DNA from 2 places in the Peribacillus sp. FSL R5-0717 genome. Region 1 is predicted to be linked to the other one. Evidence: riboswitches for the same ligand, from Rfam matches in the RefSeq annotation. Region 1 holds a riboswitch; the other holds the start of a gene.
What was found. A riboswitch is a leader RNA that binds a small molecule or an ion and turns the genes downstream of it on or off. The one in region 1 is predicted to bind S-adenosylmethionine.

Region 2: linked by a shared signal. The riboswitch ahead of NYE65_RS19145 (Fur-regulated basic protein FbpA) and the one ahead of metK (methionine adenosyltransferase) in region 1 are both predicted to bind S-adenosylmethionine.

What each region holds. Positions count from the first base shown of each region.
Region 1 covers NZ_JBBOOF010000001.1:1,974,663-1,977,820, forward strand. The annotation lists gene metK (methionine adenosyltransferase) at 231-1,424, opposite strand; SAM riboswitch class I at 1,588-1,750, opposite strand; gene pckA (phosphoenolpyruvate carboxykinase (ATP)) at 2,180-3,158, shown strand, end outside.
Region 2 covers NZ_JBBOOF010000001.1:3,962,271-3,965,428, forward strand. The annotation lists gene thiD (bifunctional hydroxymethylpyrimidine kinase/phosphomethylpyrimidine kinase) at 1-68, opposite strand, end outside; gene thiW (energy coupling factor transporter S component ThiW) at 37-558, opposite strand; gene tenA (thiaminase II) at 574-1,263, opposite strand; TPP riboswitch at 1,361-1,465, opposite strand; SAM riboswitch class I at 1,623-1,727, shown strand; gene NYE65_RS19145 (Fur-regulated basic protein FbpA) at 1,898-2,086, shown strand; gene NYE65_RS19150 (aspartyl-phosphate phosphatase Spo0E family protein) at 2,339-2,533, shown strand; gene NYE65_RS19155 (GNAT family N-acetyltransferase) at 2,603-3,109, opposite strand.

The DNA of each region.
Region 1 (3,158 bases):
CAACTTACGAGTAATTCGCTCTAATTCACGAGTATTTGCACCAATTTCACGAGTAAATCGCTGAAACTCACGAGTATTTGCTCCTAATTCACGAATAAACGCTCATTATTCATGAGTAAGGCCCTTAAAGTTGAATTTCTTTGGGATTTCTTGAATTATTCCCGCAGACGGCTAAGTTAATCCATAAAAAAGGTGCCCCGCAAATAACGGGACACCTTTTTTTATATGAATTACGCTTGTGCTTTTAATGTTTCTGCTTTGTCCGTGCGTTCCCATGGAAGATCAACATCTGTACGGCCGAAGTGTCCGTATGCAGCTGTTTGTTTGTAGATTGGGCGACGAAGGTCAAGCATTTTGATGATACCAGCTGGACGAAGGTCGAAGTTTGCGCGAACTAGGTCAACAAGGACTTCTTCGCTAACTGTACCAGTTCCGAACGTATCAATGGAGATCGATACAGGCTCTGCCACACCAATTGCGTATGCCAATTGAACTTCCGCTTTGTCGGCAAGGCCGGCTGCCACGATGTTTTTCGCAACGTAACGTGCAGCGTATGCAGCAGAACGGTCAACTTTAGTAGCATCCTTACCAGAGAATGCACCGCCGCCGTGACGAGCGTATCCGCCGTAAGTATCAACGATGATTTTACGTCCAGTAAGACCAGCATCCCCTTGAGGTCCGCCGATTACGAAACGGCCAGTCGGGTTGATGAAGTACTTAGTATCTGCATCGATCAACTCGGCTGGAACGACAGCTTTGATCACATGTTCTTTTAGATCGGCTTGAATTTGTTCAAGCGTAATTTCTGCATCATGCTGTGTAGAGATGACGATTGTATCTACACGTACAGGACGGTTATTCTCATCATATTCCACGGTTACCTGTGTTTTACCATCAGGGCGTAGGTAAGCAAGAGTTTCATCTTTACGAACTTGAGTCAAGCGGAATGAAAGTTTATGCGCCAATGAAATCGGAAGCGGCATAAGCTCTTCTGTTTCATTACAAGCGAATCCGAACATAAGACCTTGGTCCCCTGCACCGATTGCATCGATTTCTTCATCTGACATATTTCCTTCACGAGCTTCCAATGCTTTATCGACACCAGCTGCGATATCGGCAGACTGCTCATCAATGGAACTCAAAACGGCACAAGTTTCAGCATCGAAACCGTATTTCGCACGTGTATAGCCAATTCCTTTAACCGTATCACGAACGATACGCGGGATATCCACGTAAGCGGACGTTGTAATTTCACCAGCAACAAGTACAAGACCTGTAGTTACACTAGTTTCACACGCAACACGTGCATTTGCATCCTTAGCTAGGATAGCATCTAAAATGGAATCTGAAATCTGATCACAAATTTTGTCCGGATGGCCCTCTGTAACAGATTCAGAAGTAAATAGACGTTTCTTTGACATCATATTTCCTCCTTGGAAGTTAGTATGTTGTAGGCATAAGCCTGATTTTTACGGAACTCGTTTCCCTCATTAGTTTCAACTATAGACACAGAATTACTTATAAAAAACACAAAAACCTTCCCTGGCAAATGAGGAAAGGTTTAAAATTCTGTCTTCTATCCTTTCACTCTTATCGTTCAAGGGTTTTTTACCTTGCTCAGGTTAGCACCATCACCACTATTCCTTGAAGACCTTCGCTTTATTTTCGGCGATCGATCTTGGAGTCAAGTTCAATATGGCAGGTTGCTGGGTTTCAAAGGGCCTGTCCCTCCACCAACTCGGGATAAGAGAATCCGTACAATTTAAGATATTATCGTATCTAGCTGGAATTTGTCAATGCTTTTCTAAAAAGAACATTTCCACCCAGAATGGCGTTCATTTGAAAAAACATGTTGATACAACGTCCTAGAGGGGTTTACAACGCAATATACGAATAGAAATGTTGTAAATTGCCATTAATAATAAAGTATTGAATATCGAAAAGGAACGACATCCAGACTTTCCCTTTAGACATATATTGTTTACTTACTTCCTATTTAAATAAATTTTTCCTCATGAAAGTATATGCAATCATCCTGACTCGGTTCCTGCCGGATTAAAATGATTAATGCGGCTATCTGAAAATAATCACAAATTAAAAGAAATAGTATAGACTAATTAAATGAATGTGTTATACTAATTGTAATCTAAAAACTCAAACAAAGGAAGGTACCTCATATATGAATTCTGTAGATGTTTCTAATGAGTTACACCAATTATTAACAGGAAACAATGTGCAAACTCAACTATCAGTTCCTCAATTGGTCGAAAAAGTACTAAGCAGAAATGAAGGCGTTTTAACATCAACCGGCGCGGTAAAAGCTGAAACTGGCAAATATACTGGTCGTTCACCTAAAGATAAATATATCGTGGAAGAAGCATCAGTTAAAGATAAAATCGATTGGGGTCCCGTGAACCGGCCGATTTCCGAAGATGTGTTCAATAAACTATATAATAAAGTAGTTGACTACCTAAAAGCAAAAGAAGAGATTTTTGTTTTTAAAGGTTTCGCTGGTGCAGACGAATCATCACGTCTTCCCATCCGTGTTGTTAATGAATATGCTTGGCATAACCTTTTCGCCCATACTTTGTTCATCCGTCCAAACGAAGAGGAACTGAGAGGTCACGAAGCTGAATTCACGATCCTTTCTGCACCTAACTTCAAAGCGGACCCCGAAGTGGACGGAACTACATCCGAAACGTTCATCATCGTATCATTTGAACGCCGTACGATCCTGATCGGCGGAACGGAATATGCAGGAGAAATGAAAAAATCGATCTTCTCGATCATGAACTACTTACTTCCAGAGGCTGGAATCCTTCCAATGCATTGCTCTGCCAACGTAGGACGTGAAGGGGACGTCGCTTTATTCTTCGGACTGTCCGGTACAGGCAAAACAACTTTATCAGCAGACACTAGCCGTAAATTGATTGGCGATGATGAGCACGGCTGGTCTTCTAACGGCGTATTCAACATCGAAGGCGGCTGCTATGCAAAAACGATCAACCTTTCACGTGAAAAAGAACCGCAAATTTTCGATGCAATCCGTTTTGGTGCTGTATTGGAAAATGTTGTTGTTGATCCGGATACGCGTGAAGCAAACTATGATGACAGTTCATTGACTGAAAACACTCGTGCTGCTTACCAAATGCAAGCAA
Region 2 (3,158 bases), 2.0 Mb from region 1:
TTTAAATCCGCTTGTATTCCAGCACCGCCCCCTGAATCAGAGCCTGCGATCGTTAATGCTGTTTTCATAAAAAAACCCCTTCATATAATTATTTTTTAGCAGTATTTTAAGTAATATGAAAGCTAAAATCGCACCTGCGAATGAACTGAACATAAAAGCCGGTAAAAAACCAAAAAGTGCAGCTTTTTCTCCCAATAGGAGGGTGGCAAGCGGATAACAGGCCAGGGAACCGAGAAAGCCGGTCCCGATCACTTCCCCTAAACAGGCGAATTTTAAGCTTTGTGTTTTTCGGTAAAGGATGGCGGCCAAAAGTGCACCAATCATGCTGCCTGGAAAGGCGAAAATTGAACCGGTACCAGACATGTTTCTAATGATGGAAACTAAAAAAGCTTGTGTCACCGCATATGCAGGCCCCAATAGAACCGCCGTCAGGACATTTGCCAGATGTTGAATAGGAAAGATTTTTGCAAATCCTGCAGGGATGAAAATAAATGAACTGGTAAGCGTCGTTAAAGCCGTGATCATGGCAGTCAATGTCAGTTTCTTGATAGGGTTCATCCTCATGTCAACCACCTACAGAGGCCAATCCTGCTCATTTTGAACCATGTCCCAGAATAAATATTCATATCGGGAAGTAACCAAAAAGTGCTTTTCTAATCTAAGAAGTTCCTTTTCAGGCATGCCTTCCGTCAATTCTTCCAACAAAGCGATCAGCCACTTGTGTGCTTCCCCGAACTCAGGAGATGAATAGGACCTTATCCAATCTGCGTAGCGATTGTTTTCCAGTGCTGCTCCATTTTGTTCTTTTAATAGCAAACCGATTTCATAATAATCCCAAGCGCAGGGAAGGAGACAGGCGATCAAGTCTGCCAAAGTCCCATGCTGAGCTGCATTTAGCATGTAACCTGTATAGGCTAGAGTGGTTGGAGTAGGTTCTGTATTTTCCAATTCCTTGGAGCTGATCCCGAATTCGGAAGCATAATGCCGATGAATATCCATTTCCACTTGAAGGGTTTCATTTAAAATGCTCGCAAATTTTGCCATGGTTTCGATGTTATGGGCTTTGATGACACCTAAAGCAAAGAGCTTGGAATAATCCATGAGATAGACATAGTCCTGCTTCAGGTAATAGGCAAATTTCTTTTCAGGAAGTGTGCCGTTTCCAATTGCCTGGACAAAGGCATGTGAATGGTTCCTTTTCCAAATCTCTTTTGCCCGTGCATGCAGTCTATCACTGAATGTTTCTAATTTTGTATTCTCCATTGTTCATCCTCCTATAGAATGGCTCCCTTTGCCTTTGTTAAATAAAAAACCCCGTTCCTGAATACGGAACGGGGTAGATGGATATAGTCTGTAAAATGGACGATATCATCCACTTCCCTCCGCCGGTATGAGCCGGTTCAGGTTCAAAGGGTCCGGAACTAATTCCATCTCAGTCTTAAAAAAGACTCCCCTAGTGGTGTGAATTGTATGTAATTACTGACATCATATCAGAAAGACAAGAAAATGCAACCCGTATTTGAAAGAGGAATCACTTTATGTCCAGGAAAAAAGGGAGAACCAGGTAATTGACTTTTGAAGATTATTAGGATAGAATCATTTCTACATCATTATATATTGAATTCTTATCCAGAGAGGTGGAGGGACTTGGCCCTAAGAAACCTCGGCAGCGGACCCGTTTAGGGAACTGTGCTAAATCCAACAAGCATATGCTTGGAAGATAAGAAGAGCCGAACGGACACTGTCAGCCTCTTCTTAAATTAGAAGGGGCTTTTATTTTTGGGAAATAACGTTTAGTGACATACTAGAAAAGGTATATATAATTTGGTGAAATCAAACAAGTTGATAAAGTTTAGCTAACTAGAAGCAGGCACTAGGACGGAAAGGAGCCATTTACATGGCAGAATTATTTAAGAGGATTGAACAGAGGAAGGCAAAACTCATTGAAGAGCTATTGGCCAATGGAGTATACAAAACCTCTGATGAAAGGCACCTTTATGATGCCCCATTAAAAGTACTTGAAGATGAATATAAGATTGTTATAAATAGACCTAATAACGAGTCACCTTCTGAATGGATGACATAGTTATCGGAATACAATATTTGGATTTTTGGATAAGGGATATGATGTAAGCATTCGCAGTCTACACTAGTGGATGCTTTTTTTGCGTTTATTAGAAAACGACACAAATTATACATAATTAAATAACAAAATAGGTGTTTTGTCACATTTGACCTATAAAATAACACAATTAATTTCTGGGAAATAGTTGATTTTAACTAGTGATTTCATTATGATGAAAGTGTAAAAATATTGAATAAATGGGAGGTGGCTATGATGCCTTGCCGTAAGGTAACTATAGAAAAAGTAGAAGAGAAGAGACAGGAAATGATAAAGTTGGGAGCGATTTACGGCTTAACAAGTCTGCTGACTGTACAAGCCAGTCAAGAATTGGATACGCTATTGAATGCGTTAGCAAGTAAAAGAGATTCTGAATATTTTTCCCTTCAAGAAGCATATAGGTATTTTTAAATTAGCAATTCGACCTGTATTAATCTAAAAAAGCTACTGCTCAAGGCAATAGCTCTAAAGAATTATATATTAAATATCGACACGTTTACCTAGAATGATCAAATCCCGCTCAATGCCATCCATCTCGGCAACTTGAGGTAAATGTGCCCATTCTTCAAACCCGAATTTGGAAAAAAGCTTAAGGCTTGGTGTATTATGGGCGAAAATGAAACCCAATAAAGTCTTAACACCTAATTTTGGACTCAATTCAATTGCCTTTCGAATCGAAATTTGTCCAATTCCTTTTCCCCGGAAATAATCATCAATGTAAATGCTGATTTCGGCAGTGGAATTATATGCCGGTCGGCCATAAAAGGATTGAAAGCTCATCCATCCAGCGGTTTTCCCTTCTATAGTAATGATATATAGCGGTCTACTTTCTGAATGATGTTCCTCAAACCATTTAACCCTCGATTGGACGGATACAGGTTCCGTATCTGCCGTGACCATCCTTGAAGCAATTGTCGAATTATATATTTCAACAATTCTGGGTAGATCAGATAGTTCTGCCTCTCTAAACTCTATGTGTTCTTCCATGATTTAAACTCCTAACTATCATTTATTCAATCTCCAGAATGAAGGGTAA